2 regions of the Protofrankia symbiont of Coriaria ruscifolia genome follow, and region 1 is predicted to be linked to the other one. Evidence: riboswitches for the same ligand, from Rfam matches in the RefSeq annotation. Region 1 holds a riboswitch; the other holds the start of a gene.
The links. Region 1 has a riboswitch for S-adenosylmethionine ahead of CV1CTNOD_RS28060 (putative leader peptide). Riboswitches for the same ligand answer to the same signal wherever they lie in the genome.
Positions count from the first base shown of each region.

Region 2: linked by a shared signal. The riboswitch ahead of thrC (threonine synthase) and the one ahead of CV1CTNOD_RS28060 (putative leader peptide) in region 1 are both predicted to bind S-adenosylmethionine.

Region 1 covers NZ_CAAAFR010000015.1:62,138-69,309, forward strand. The annotation lists gene CV1CTNOD_RS01775 (ABC transporter permease) at 1-162, shown strand, start outside; gene CV1CTNOD_RS01780 (dipeptide ABC transporter ATP-binding protein) at 159-1,961, shown strand; gene CV1CTNOD_RS01785 (LLM class flavin-dependent oxidoreductase) at 1,913-3,007, opposite strand; SAM riboswitch class IV at 3,251-3,353, shown strand; gene CV1CTNOD_RS28060 (putative leader peptide) at 3,405-3,527, shown strand; gene CV1CTNOD_RS01790 (NtaA/DmoA family FMN-dependent monooxygenase) at 3,668-5,080, shown strand; gene CV1CTNOD_RS01795 (LLM class flavin-dependent oxidoreductase) at 5,077-6,201, shown strand; gene CV1CTNOD_RS01800 (LLM class flavin-dependent oxidoreductase) at 6,281-7,172, shown strand, end outside.
Region 2 covers NZ_CAAAFR010000203.1:8,260-15,431, reverse strand. The annotation lists gene thrC (threonine synthase) at 474-1,748, opposite strand; SAM riboswitch class I at 1,758-1,875, opposite strand; gene CV1CTNOD_RS23615 (glucosyl-3-phosphoglycerate synthase) at 1,907-2,878, shown strand; gene CV1CTNOD_RS23610 (HAD family hydrolase) at 3,037-3,852, shown strand; gene CV1CTNOD_RS23605 (alpha,alpha-trehalose-phosphate synthase (UDP-forming)) at 4,045-5,598, shown strand; gene otsB (trehalose-phosphatase) at 5,606-6,457, opposite strand; gene CV1CTNOD_RS23595 (LytR C-terminal domain-containing protein) at 6,471-7,121, opposite strand; gene CV1CTNOD_RS23590 (DUF3263 domain-containing protein) at 7,131-7,172, opposite strand, start outside.

The DNA of each region.
Region 1 (7,172 bases):
CCGCCCGCGCCGGAGTGGGGCACGCTCGTCTCCGACGGCCGTAACTACCTGGCCAACGCGTGGTGGCTGTCGACGCTGCCAGGCCTGACCGTGGCGGCGACGGTGCTGGCGACCAACCGCATCGCCCGGGCACTGGACGGAGAATGGGCCAAACAGCGATGACAAACCACCTCACCGACGCTCACGGCTTGACCGACGGCCACGGCGGCACCCCCATCGACAGTCACAGCGGCACCTCAACCGGCGACACCGGCGACACCGGCGACACCGGCGCGAGCCTGCTCGCAGTCCGCGGATTGTCGGTGTCCTACCGCACCCGCACCGGGCCGGTACACGCCGTCCAAGGCGTCGATCTCGACATCAGGCCGGGTGAGATCGTCGCGCTGGTCGGCGAATCCGGTTCGGGCAAGAGCACGACGGCGCATGCGATCGTCGGACTGCTGCCGGCCGGGGGACGCATCGACGCGGGCAGCGTCCGGTTCGGCGGTCACGACCTCGCCGCCCTGTCGGAGCGGGAACTTCGCGCCATCCGCGGTGCCCGGATCGGACTCATCCCGCAGGACCCCACCGTGTCGCTCAACCCGGTGAAACGGATCGGCGCCCAGGTGGCCGAGGTGCTGCGCATCCACCGCCTGGCGACGCGCCGTTCAGCCCCGCTGGAGGCGATCGCGCTGCTGGAGCGGGCCGGACTGCCCGAACCGGAGGTCCGAGCCCGGCAGTACCCGCACGAGCTGTCCGGTGGCATGCGGCAGCGGGCGCTGATCGCCGTCGCGATCGCGGCGCAACCCAAGATAATCATTGCCGACGAGCCGACCAGCGCCCTGGACGTCACCGTGCAGCGGCTGATCCTCGACCACATCCAGCACCTGACCGACGAGTTCGGCACCGCGGTCCTGCTCGTCACCCACGACCTCGGTGTCGCCGCCGACCGCGCGCAGCGCATCGCGGTGATGTCACAGGGCCGGATCGTGGAGAGCGGGCCTACCGGGCAGATCCTCGACAACCCTCGCGCCCCCTACACCCAGCGGTTGCTGCGCAGCGTCCCGAGCTTCGCCGCCGCGCGCGCGGCGTACACCGCACGCACTGTGCCGCGGGTTCGGACGTCACCCCCGGTAGCCGCCGAGCGGCCGCTGGTCGTGGTCGACAACCTCGTCAAGGAGTTCCCGCTGCCCCGGACGGGCGGCGGCCCTGCTCGTGCGCTACGCGCCGTCAGTGACGTCAGCTTCACCGTCAACCGCCACGAAACCCTGGCCCTCGTCGGTGAATCGGGTTCGGGTAAGTCCACGACCGCCCGCCTCGTCCTGCGCCTGGTGGAGCCGACCGCCGGTCGGATCGTGTTCGACGGCGACGACGTCACGGCCGCTGGGGGAGCGCGGCTTCGGCAGCTGCGCCGCCGGGCCCAGCTCATCTACCAGAACCCCTATGCCTCCCTCGATCCCCGGTTCTCGATCAACGACGTGATCGCCGAGCCGCTACGCGCGTTCAGGGTCGGCGACCGGGCCTCCCGTACCGCCCGCGCCCGGGATCTACTCGACCGGGTCGCGCTGCCGGCCTCGGTCCTCGACCGCAAACCCGCCGAGCTCTCCGGCGGGCAGCGGCAGCGGGTCGCGATCGCCCGCGCGCTGGCGCTGGCGCCCCAGCTCGTCGTCTGCGACGAACCTGTCTCCGCCCTGGACGTGTCCGTGCAGGCACAGGTCCTGGAGCTGCTCGCCGAACTGCAGGCCGACACCGGCATGGCCTATCTGTTCATCTCGCACGACCTGGCTGTCGTGCGGCAGATCGCCCACCGGGTGGCGGTGATGCAGGCCGGGCGGATCGTGGAGGCCGGCACGACGGAGGACCTGTTCGAGCGTCCCGAGCACGACTACACCCGTACGCTGCTGGCAGCCATTCCCAGCTGGTCGCGACAGCGTCAGATCACTTCGCCGAGGAGCGGACGCACGCCCTCGGCGAAGGCGTAGGCCTCCTCCAGGTGCGGATACCCCGACAGGACGAACTCCTCGATACCGGCGGCGCGGTACTCGGCGATCCGCTCGGCGACCTCCTCGTGGCTGCCGACCAGTGCCGTGCCGGCGCCGCCGCGCACCAGGCCGATGCCCGCCCACAGGTTCGGTGCCACGACCAGCCGGTCACGCGAGCCGCCGTGCAGGTCCAGCATCCGCCGCTGGCCGACCGACTCCAACGTGCGCAGCCGCTGCTGCCCGGCCGCGATCGTGGCGTCGTCCAGGCCGGCGATGAGCCGGTCGGCGTCGGCCCACGCCTGCGCGGCCGTGTCCCGGGTGATGACGTGGATGCGTAGACCGAACCGCAGCCGCCGTCCCTGCGCCGCGGCCAGGTCGCGCACCCGGTCGATCTTCTCTGCGACGAGCGCCGGTGGTTCGCCCCAGGTCAGGTAGCTGTCGGCCTGCCGGGCCGCGACCGCCAGCGCCGCATCGGACGAGCCGCCCAGGTAGACCTCCGGGTACGGCACCGGCGGATCGCGCAGCAGGGCGCCCCGCAGGTCGTAGAACCTCCCGTGGTGGTCGAACTCGGCGCCGCTCCACAACCGGCGCACGATCTCGAGGAACTCCTCGGCCCGCGCGTACCGTGCGTCGTGGCCGAGCTGGTCGCCGTAGGCGTGCTGCTCGGCGCCGCTGCTGCCGGTGACGACGTTGAGCTGCAGCCGTCCGTCCGACAGTTGCTGGAAGGTTGCGGCCATGTGTGCGGCCAGTGCCGGCTCGACCAGGCCGGGACGGAACGCGACGAGGAACTTCAGCCGGCTGGTCTGCGCGATCAGCGCAGCCGTCACGACCCACGCGTCGGCGCAGTGCGCGCCGGTCGGAGTCAGCACCGCTTCATAGCCCAGCGAGTCGACGGCCTGCGCCAGCTGCGTGAGGTAGGTCAGTGACGCCGGCCGACCGGCGCGGGCGGGTGCCAGCACCCCGCCGATGCCCAGCCCGTGCACTCCGGAGGCCAGGTTGCGGCCGTCACCCCCGGTCGGCAGGAACCAGTGGTAGCGCGCGGTCACAATGCAGCCACGACCGGGCGTATGCGCAGGACGTGTGCGTTCGTCACAATCATCCGCCGATCCGATCTTGTGTCATCCATGCCTGACGAAAACCGATTCGGTCGTCCGCCCGGCGGCCCCGCATTCCGCATGTAACGATCACGCATAACGATCAAACGTAATGATCAAACGTAATGATCAAACAATGCCAAGTATATCGATAGGAAATAGACTTTGCCTGTGCCTCAGGGTACCTTCGAAGAAGGTCATGAGTGTCGGCAGCAGGCCCTGGCTCGCTGACCGGCAACCTCCCGCGCGGCGGGTGCTCCAGGTGAGGCCGGCTGGGACGATCCCGGTTCCCCAGGCCCAGCCGTGGGATGGGGCCGGCCGGGCATCGATCGGCAGGAGGTGACGACACATGCAGCTGATCCCGGGTCCGCCTGCCGTCCACGCGCCCGAGCCGCGACGTGGTGTGGTCGGCCTGTTCCTGCGTCGGCACATCGATCTGTGCCGTGTCGCCGGCGCGCTCTGTCGTCCCTGACCCAATCGCTCCTGACCCAATCCGCCGCCCCTGACCCAACCGGTTTCGACGTGCCGTGATCGGCGAACCGATTACCACTCGTGCTGACATCGCCGCGCCACCGATCTGGAATCGCGGCCGCCTGAAAGGGACACCGGACGATGAGCAAGCCGATCAAGCCGATCCATCTCGCCGCTCATTTTCCAGGCGTCAACAACACCACGGTATGGAGCGATCCTGCTGCGGGCAGCCACATCGAGTTCAGCTCGTTCGTCCATTTTGCGCAGACGGCAGAGCGCGGAAAGTTCGACTTTCTGTTCCTCGCCGAGGGGTTGCGGCTGCGCGAGCAGAACGGGCTGATCCACGACCTCGACGTGGTGGGCCGTCCGGACACCTTCACGGTGCTGGCCGCGCTCGCCGCGGTCACCGACCGGCTCGGCCTGGCCGGCACGATCAACTCCACGTTCAACGAGCCCTACGAGGTGGCGCGGCAGTTCGCCAGCCTCGATCACCTCTCCGGCGGTCGGGCGGCGTGGAACGTGGTCACCTCCTGGGACGCCTTCACCGGCGAGAACTTCCGCCGCGGCGGCTTCCTGCCCGAGCAGGCGCGTTACGAGCGGGCCAGGACGTTCCTGCGGACGGCGTGGGAGCTGTTCGACTCCTGGCGCGGTGACGAGATCGTCGCAGACAAGGACGGCGGGGTGTTCCTGCGCGATCCGCGCCCGGGCGCGTTCGCTCACCATGACGCGCATTTCGACATCGCCGGCCAGTTCAACGTCCCGCGCAGCCCGCAGGGGCGTCCCGTGATCTTCCAGGCCGGTGACTCCGACGGGGGACGGGAGTTCGCCGCCTCGAGCGCAGACGCGATCTTCGGCCGGCACGGCACCCTGGAAGCTGGGCAGGCGTTTTACGCCGACGTCAAGGGACGGCTGGCCCGGTACGGCCGTGCCCGTGACCAGCTGCTGATCCTGCCCGCGGCGACGTTCGTGCTCGGCGACACCGACGCCGAGGCGGCCGAGATCGCGCACGAGGTCCGGCTGCAGCAGGTCAGCGGCCAGACCGCGATCAAGTTCCTCGAGCAGCTGTGGAACCGTGACCTGTCCGGCTACGACCCGGACGGGCCGCTACCCTCCGTCGACCCCGATCCGGGGGAGAACACGATCGCCCGCGGCCGGGCCAGCGTGCGGATGTTCGGGGATCGACTGGCCACCGCGAACGAATGGCGCCAGCTCGCCGAGGCGAAGAACCTCTCCATCCGGGAACTGGTCATCGAGGTCACCGGGAGGCAGACGTTCATCGGTTCCCCGGCGACGGTGGCCGGCGCGATCAACGACCTCGTGCAGGCCGACGCCAGTGACGGGTTCATACTCGTCCCGCACATCACCCCGGGTGGGCTGGACGGGTTCGTCGACACCGTCGTACCGCTGCTGCAGGAACGCGGTGTGTTCCGCGCCGAGTACAAGGGCACCACGTTGCGCGAGCACCTCGGCCTCGCGCTATCTGCGTCCCTGTCCCCGCCCGTGTCCCTCGCACCACTCGACGTGCCGGGTCCGGCGGTGAAGGCGGTGTCGTGAAGTTTCTGGCCATCACGCTGATCGTGCACGCCCCGGACCCGGTCACCGGAGCGCGGACGTCGACCACCGACCGGTTCCGCGAGGTGATCGACAACGCGTTGCTGGCCGAGGAACTCGGCTTCGACGGCTTCGGGGTGGGGGAACGGCACGAACGGCCGTTCATCTCCTCCTCCCCGCCGGTCGTGCTCAGCCACCTGGCCGCGCTCACCACCCGGCTCCGGCTGTTCACCGCGGTCACGACGCTGAGCCTGCTCGACCCGGTGCGGGCCTACGAGGACTACGCCACCCTCGATCACCTCTCCGGCGGCCGGCTGGAGCTGATCATCGGCAAGGGCAACGGCGCCGCCCAGCGGGGGCTGTTCCACGTCACCCCCGACGACCAGTGGGACCGCAACGCCGAGTCCTACGAGCTTTTCCGCCGGATCTGGCGGCAGGACAAGGTCACCGCCGACCCGCGGTTCCGGCCCGCGCTGCAGGACGCCGAGGTCTGGCCCCGGCCGCTGCAGCAACCGATCCGCGTCTGGCACGGCAGTGCCACCAGCAAGGAGTCGGTTGATCTAGCCGCCCGGTACGGTGACCCGCTGTTCTCGGCCAACGTCACCAACCCGATCGAGCCGTACGCCGAACTCGTCCACTACTACCGTGAGCGGTGGGCGCACTACGGCCACGACCGTACTCTGGCGACGGTCGGCGCCGGTACGGCCGGTTACTACGCGGAGCGCAACTCCCAGGATGCCATCGCCGCCTACCGGCCGGTGTTCGACGGGCATCTGGCCTTCCAGAAGCGACTCGGTATGGAACCGGTGTTCCCGACGCTGGAGGACTTCGTCGAGCGCAGCTCCGCGCTGATCGGCAGCCCGCAGCAGGTCATCGAGAAGGTACACCGCTACCACGAGCAGTTCGGGCACAGCGTGCTGCACCTGCACGCCGACGCCGGCGGCCTCACCGACGCCCAGCACCGCGCCAGCCTGGAACTGTTCCAGTCCGACATCGCCCCGGTGCTGCGCCGCGACATCCCGGACCCGCCCTGGCCGTGGGCGCCGGTGCTCGCCGAGCCATCCTCACCGCCACCGATCGTACCGTCACCGGGCGCAGACGGGCCTGCGCCCGCCGCCGTCTAGCGGGCCAAAGGTGGCGCGATCATGTTTTTCGCGCCGCCGGAGGTTCAAGTCCCCGGAACACCGAGTAAGGACACCTGTCATGGTCACGACTCCGCTCGCCGTCCTGGACCTCGTCCCGATCTCCTCTGGATCGACTGCGGCGCAGGCGCTGCGCAACAGCATCGATCTCGCTCAGCAGGCCGAGCGGTTCGGCTACACTCGGTACTGGTTCGCCGAACACCACCTCAACCCAGGCGTAGCCGGCACCTCACCCGCGGTCGTGCTGGCGTTGACGGCCTCGGCCACGTCGACGATCCGCATCGGTTCCGGCGCCGTCCAGCTCGGGCATCGCACCGCGTTGTCGACGGTGGAGGAGTTCGGGCTCATCGACGCCCTCCACCCCGGACGTCTTGATCTCGGCCTGGGTCGTTCCGGTGGGCGTCCGAGCGAGGTGAAGCGTGAGCCGGCCCTGCTCGGCGCCGGCACGGCCGTCGTGAACGGACGCACGCCCAACGGGTTGCGCATCCCGCACCGGTTCTCCTTTGAGCATCTGCTCAACTCGCCGCGCTTCGAGCTGCAGAAGGGGCTTCTGCAGCTCCCCGGTGCGCAGTCGCAGAACTACACTGAGCAGATCGGCGATGTCCTTGCCCTGTTGGCCGGCACCTACCGTTCCGCCGAGGGCGAACAGGCTCACGTGGTCCCCGGGGAGGGCGCGCAGGTGCAGGTCTGGATCCTGGGCAGCAGCGGGGGTGAGAGCGCGACCGTCGCGGGGGAGAGAGGGCTGCGGTTCGCCGCGAACTACCACGTCAGCCCCGCCACCGTGCTGGAGGCCGCTGAGGGCTACCGGGCCGCGTTCCGCCCGTCCGCCGATCTTGAGCAGCCCTATGTCAGTGTCTCGGCCGACGTCGTCGTGGCCGAGGACACCGCCACCGCGCGGGAGCTGGCCGCCGGTTACGGACTGTGGGTGCGCAGCATCCGCACCGCGTTGGGGG
Region 2 (7,172 bases), on a different contig from region 1:
CTGCAGGTCGGTTCGGCGCAGCCGTTTGGGACGTTTGACGAGGCGCTGCCGGCGGACAACGGAATCCGGTGCGGGGTTGGGCGATCGACCCAGACACGAATGCCCCGATCCAGGTGTACGTGTACGTGGACGGGACCGCCGGCTACGCGACGACGGCCGACGTGTCGCGTCCCGACGTGGACAATGCGTTTCACCGCGGGGTGAACCACGGGTTTGACTTCATTGTGCCGGTCTGCGCTGGCAGGCACACGGTGTGCGTATGGGATCAAATTTGGCGGCGGGAACAACCCCCAGCTGGGTTGCAGGTCTGTCCGGGTCTGAGGTGACAGGAGTTGTCCGGGTCGTCCATGGGGGCCCGGACAACTGACATCCCGACCGGTGGCCAAGGAGCGGGCGGGATGTCGGTCGGCCCCGGCCAAAGGTGGCGCGATCATTGTTTTCGCGCCGCCGGAGGTGTCGTTGTGAGGCGTTGTTCAGTCGCCGAGGCCGGCGGTTTCGAAGGCGGCCAGTGACGGGCGGATGGTCGCGGTTGGCTTGCCCGTCGACACCAGTGGGTCGAGGGTCTTCAGCCCGTCCCCGGTGTTGAAGATGACGGTCTCGGCATCGGGGTCGAGTAGGCCCTCGCGCAGCAGCCGCCGCAGGCAGGCGACGGTGACGCCGCCCGCGGTCTCGCCGAAGACACCCTCGGTCCGGGCCAGCAGGCGAATTCCCTCGACGATCTCGGGATCGGTGACGTCGGTGATCGCACCGCTGGTCCGCCGTGCCACGTCGAGGGCGTACGGGCCGTCCGCGGGGTTGCCGATCGACAGCGATTTGGCAATGGTGGACGGCTTCATCGGCGAGACCGTGTCCACCCCACGGGCGAAGGCTGCTGCGACCGGGTTGCAGCCCTGCGCCTGCGCGCCGAAAACCCGGTACGGGGTCGGCTCCACCAGGCCGAGACGGCCGAGCTCACCGAAAGCCTTGTCGATCTTGGTCAGCAGCGACCCGGACGCGATCGGCACCACGACCTGCTCCGGCAGTCGCCAGCCGAGCTGCTCGGCGACCTCGTAGCCGAGCGTCTTGGACCCCTCGGCGTAGAACGGCCGGACGTTGACGTTGACGAACGCCCACTCGTACTCACCGGACAGCTCACTGCACAGGCGGTTCACGTCGTCGTAGTTGCCGTCGATCGCGACCAGCGTGCCGCCGTAGACGGCGGTCGACACGGTCTTGCCGTCCTCGAGGTCGTGCGGGATCAGTACCACTGAGCGAAGTCCGGCGGAGGCGGCGTGGGCCGCCACCGACTGGGCCAGGTTGCCGGTGGACGCGCAGGCGACCGTGGTGTATCCATGCTCGCGCGCGGCTGACAGCGCCACCGACACGACCCTGTCCTTGAACGAGTGGGTGGGGTTCGCGCTGTCGTCCTTGACCCACAGTGTCCGCATTCCGAGCTCGGCGGCGAGGCGGGTGGCCGGGCGCAACGGCGTCCAGCCCGCTCCGAGGGACACCCGGCGTGCGGGGTCGTGGCCGGCGGGCAGCAGCCCGACGTAGCGCCACAGATTGGTGGGACCGGCCTCGATGGATGCCCGGGTAACCCGGCGCAGCGCGGACTCGTCGTAGGCAATCTCCAGCGGGGCGAAACACTCGATACAGACGTGCGTCGGCGAGAGCGCATAGGTGGCACCGCAGTAACGACACGACAGGGATACCGCGGGATTGACGACGTCAGAGCTGATCGTTGAGAGGCGCTCGGGAGCGACTGTCATCTGTGAAACTCCTCATCTTTCCCGAGAGCCGGATGCATCTCAGGACGGAATTAGCACCTGCCGCGCACTGATGCGGGTGGTTGCCGGGGCTTCACTGGGCCGGTCCCTCTGCCCCTCTGGATGAGCCGTATGCGGTTGTCCTTCCGTACTGTAGTCGTGTGCGGCCTGACGTGCACCGTTGGTTCAAGCATAGGACGTATTACGGGCATGACTTCTCGCCCGGGGAACTGCTGGCCCGCAAGGTGGGTCCGATCAGCGTGGTACTGCCCGCGCTGAACGAGGCGGCCACCGTCGGTGAGATCGTTGCGGCGGTTCGCCGTGATCTCGTGGCCGCGGTACCCCTCGTCGACGAGATCGTCGTCATCGACCCCGGCTCGGTCGACGCGACCGCGTCCGAGGCGGCCGCCGCGGGTGCCGCGGTGTTCGCCGAGGAGCGGATCCTCACCGGCTACGGGCGTGTCGCCGGCAAGGGCGAGGCCCTGTGGAAGTCCCTGTACGCAACGTCCGGGGACATCGTGGTCTTCGTCGACGCCGACCTGGAGGACTTCGACGCGAGCCTGGTTACCGGGTTGCTCGGGCCGCTGCTGACCGAGGACGCGGTGTCCTACGTCAAAGCGTCCTATGACCGGCCGCTGGCGAAGGGGCTGCTGCCCGGCGGTGGTGGACGGGTCACCGAACTCGTCGCGCGTCCCCTGCTCAACCTGCACTGGCCGCAGCTTGCCGGGCTGGTGCAGCCGCTTGCCGGAGAGTTCGCCGGCCGACGGGCACTGCTGGAGCAGCTCCCGTTCGTCTCCGGCTACGGTATCGAGTTCGCCCAGGTCGTGGACGTGTTCTCACTCGCCGGGGTGGACGCTCTCGCGCAGGTCGAGGTCGGCCGCAAGGTCCATCGCCACCAGTCCGACGAGGCTCTCGGGCGGATGGCCGCGGAGATCATCCATGCGGCGTGGGCACGGTTGGGCATCCACGGTGGCACTCTCGGTGGGACGCTGACCCAGTTCGGCCGCGGTGACGGCGGGTTGCAACCGCGTACCCACCAGGTGGGGGTGCAGGAGCGCCCGCCGATGATCACCATTCCGGAGTACGCCGCCCGCCACGCCCGTCCGGGCTGCGGCCCGACGGAAAGCACCTGACCGAGGTCCCGCCACACCAGGTGGGCCGCACCGGGCAGGTTGGCCACAATTGGTGACAAATCGACGCCGGAACGCGGCAGGAGCATGGACACCGTACCACCCGACCCGCCACGAACAGTACGAACAGTACGAACAGTACGAACAGGAGGACATTGCCGATGAGCGTCCGGGTCGTCTATACCGATCTCGATGGGACCATGGTGGGGCCGTACGGATGCTTCTTCCGGGCTGAAGATCACTCCACCACATTGGACCCGGCTCGTGCCCTGATCGATCTGCACCAGGCCGGCATCGCGCTGGTCCTGGTCAGCGGACGGACGCGTCCCCAGCTCACCGAGGCCGCCTCGATCTTCGGTGCGGACGGGTTCATCGCCGAACTCGGCGCCATCGTCGGCTGGGACCACGGGCGCAGCAGCCAGATCCTGCGCGGAGCCATGCCCGCGACGTTCGACCGGATACCCGACGAGCTGATCACGGCGTTGCTCGCGCGGCATCCGGGACGCCTGGAGGCGCACCGCTCCTGGCTCCGCGGCCGTGAGGTCGACATCATGCTGCGGGGCAACATCGACGTGGCCGAGGTCGACGCGTGGCTCGTCGCGGAAGGCTTCGGCTGGCTGACCATGCGCGACAACGGCATCATCGCGCGGGCCACCATGCCCGATCTGGATGATGTTCCGCACGTCTATCACCTGGTGCCGGACGGTGTCAGTAAGGGGGCCGCGGTGGCCTTCGACCTGGCCCGCCGGGGGCTCCGCCCGGATCAGGCGATCGCGATCGGGGATTCCGCCAGTGACCTTGTCATGGCCGAGCACGTCGGTCGCATGCACCTTGTCGCGAACGCGTTGCGGCACACGGACCTGGTCGACCTGCTGCCCGGTTACGACAACGTCGTCGTGGAGGACGGCACGCTCGGCGCCGGGTGGGCGAGCGCGGTGCGTTCGGTCCTGACCCCGGTGAGGCCCGCTGCCGTCTGATTCCGGTGCGGCCCGCCGCTGTCCGGCTCCGCTGTGTTGCGGCTCCGCTGTGTTGCGGTACCGCTGTGTTGCGGTACCGCTGTGCCGTGGTTTGAGCGACGGGTCGGTGCGACCGCCTGCTGAGGCACTACCCTTCGCAGGGTGCGTCATGTCCGGTCGGTTGACGAATCGGCCCGTCCCGCGGTCGCCCGGGTGCTTGTCGCGTCCAACCGTGGACCCGTGGCGTTCACGACAGGTGACGATGGGTCGCTCGTCGTGCGCCGCGGCGGTGGTGGGCTGGTCAGTGGCCTGCACGCGGTCGCCAGCGGCGACATCGGATCCGGGGACCCGACCGGCCGGGCCGGCGGCGCCGGTGGTGGGGTGGTCTGGGTGTGCGCGGCGATCAGCGAAGCCGACCGGCGTGCCATCCGGTCGACGCCGGACGGCCGCCTGGACCTCGCCGGTCACGACACCGGCGGCGCGGCCGTCTGCATGCTCGACGTGGACAGGGTCGTGTTCGAACGGGCATACAACGCGGTCGCCAACCGCACGTTGTGGTTCGTTCTCCATCTTCTCTACGCGCCGGCCTCCCAGCCCTCCTTCGGGGCGGTGTTCCAGCGCGACTGGCAAGCGTATGAGACTTACAACGCGATGTTCGCCGAGGCGCTGGCCCGTGAGGCGGCGCCGGGCGCGGCCGTCCTGATCCAGGACTACCATCTCACGCTCGTGCCTGCGCAGCTGCGCAGTCTGCGGCCGGACCTGAGGATCGCTCATTTCAGTCATACACCGTGGGCGCCACCGGAGTACTTCCGGATGCTGCCGGACGACGTCGCCCGCGCGGTCGTCCAGGGCATGCTCGGCGCCGACCAGCTCGGCTTTCTCACCCCCGAGTGGGCGGAGGCGTTCTGCCGGTGCGCCGAGGTGGTGCTTCCCGCGGATGTCGAGGTCGATCGCGGCAGTGGCCACGCGGGCAGCGGTAGCAGCGGTAGTAATGACGCGGGTCGCGGTAGGGGCGAGGCGGACGGTACGGGTGGGCCGCGGCTTCGATACCGCGGCCGCGTTGTCCGGATCGGCGTCCACCCGCTCGGGGTCGACGGTGACTCGCTGCTCGAGCGTGCGTCCGGGCATGACGTGGCCGCCCGTGCCGCCGAGATGCGAGATCTTGCCGCTGGTCGGCGGGTGATCGTGCGGGTGGACCGGACCGAGCTGTCGAAGAACATCGTTCGTGGCCTGGATGCCTACCGGGAGCTTCTTCGGAACTACCCGCAGTGGCGGGATCGGGTGGTGCACATCGTGTGCGCCTATCCGTCGCGTCACGACTTGCCCGAGTACCGCGAGTACACAGCCGCGGTGCAGCGGATCGTGGAGGAGATCGAGGACGAGTTCGCGACCGCGACCTGGTTGCCCGTCCGGCTTGAGATCAACGATGACTACCCACGGTCACTGGCCGCGTTGTCGCTGGCCGAGGTCCTGGTGGTGAACCCGATCAGGGACGGGATGAACCTGGTCGCGAAGGAAGGCACGGTGCTGTCCCGGCCCGGGGCGGCCCTGGTGCTCTCCCGCGAGGCCGGGGTGTGCGCGGAGATGGCCGACGACGCGCTGGTGGTGAACCCGTTCGATGTGAGCGCGACCGCCCGGGCACTGCACACCGCCTTGCTCATGGCCGCTGACGAGCGCCGCGACCGGTGCGCGCGGCTTGCCGCCATCGCTGGCAGGCTTCCTCCGCGCAAGTGGTTCCGCGACCAGCTTGACGCGTTGCTCCAGTGACCGCGCCTCAGGCGAGGCGGTCGGCGAGCAGACGCAGTAGGGCCACCACTCCTTCCGGACCCGGGACGACGAGATCGGCCCGTTCCCGCAGTTTCCCCGGGACCTCCGGGCCGTCGCTGCACACGGTCAGACCGGGGGTTCCGGCAGCCCGCAGCTCGTCGACCGCGTCGAAGGCCGGCAGGTCGCCGAGGTCGTCGCCGGCGAACAGCACGGAGCGGGCGCCCAGCTCGGCCATGTGGTCACGCAGTGCCCGGCCCTTGTCGTGGCCGGGTGGGCGCAGTTCCAGCACACGTTTGCCAGGTGCCGCCTCCAGCCCGTTGTCCCTGGCCAGGCTGGTCAGCGCGGGGGTGAGCGAGGCCAGTGACACGTCCGGGTCGGCGGTGCGGCGGACGTGAACGACCAGGGCATGCCCCTTGTCCTCCACGACGGTCCCGGCGGGTGCGTCCTGGAGGAGCTTGGGTAGCGCTGCCCGGACCGCGGCCACTCCGGGCAGCGGTTCGGGGCTGGTGATCGTCCCTGTGGACGCGTCCCAGCGCTGCAGCCCGTACTGGCCAAGGATGACCATCGAGCGCAGCCCCGGCTCGTCGGTGAACCGGGCGAGGGCGAGCAGGGCTTCGACCGGGCGGCCGGTGATGATGGTGACCGATCCGACCCGTTCGGCCAGCCGCGCCAGGGCACTCAGGGCGCCGGGAGCGGGAACAGCATCGGAGGGACGGTTGACGATCGGCGACAGGGTGCCGTCGTAGTCGAGCGAGACCAGGGCATGCCGCGGGTCGGTGAGCAGCGTGGCGAGCCCGGAGCCGCCGGCGAGCGTCCGGGGTGCCTCGGCGAGCGGGCTGGTACCGGGTGTGGAAGTCATGGGTTCAGGTCCGTCACTCGGGCGGGTCGGTCTGGAAATCCTTGGTGATGACAAGGATGAGCGGGTCGTCCGAGATGAAGTGCGCGGTTTTGGGAGCCGCGGCTCTGACATCCGGGATCAGTTCCTGCATGGTCTTGGCTGCGGCCTCCTGCTCCGGCTCGTAGAACACGGTCGGCACCGCGACGTTGTACGTCGAGTTGTAGTTACCGATCCGGGTCACCGTGAAGCCGGCGGCTTCCAGCCGTGCCCGGGCGATCTCCGCAAGCCCCGTCTCCCTGGAGTTGTTCAGGATCACCACGGGGGCGAAGATGTGTTTCGGTGTGGTCGACGGAGCAACCGGGGCGGCCGCCCTCGGCGACTGTGACGTTTCCTTGGGTGATGGAAGGGTGCTCGTCGCCGGCGCGACAGGCGCTGGCGCCGCAGCCGTGGATGCGCTGGCGGGCCGCGCGGCCGTGGCCGTGGCCGTGGCCGTGGCTTGGGCCGGTGGACCTGCGGAGGCGGCGGGCGTCGTGTCCGGCGAGGGGTCGTTGACCAGGTTGACGATCAGGATGCAGCCGAGCACGGCGAGCACGGCGACGGTCCCGGCAGCAATGGTATGCAGCCGGTCACCCCGACGCAGCCGCGGCGGCGGTGGAGGGGTTGGGGAGGTGATGGTCTCGGTCATGGCGGGTGCTCAGATCTCGGCTGGGTCGAGTCGGTCGGTGTTGCCCGAACG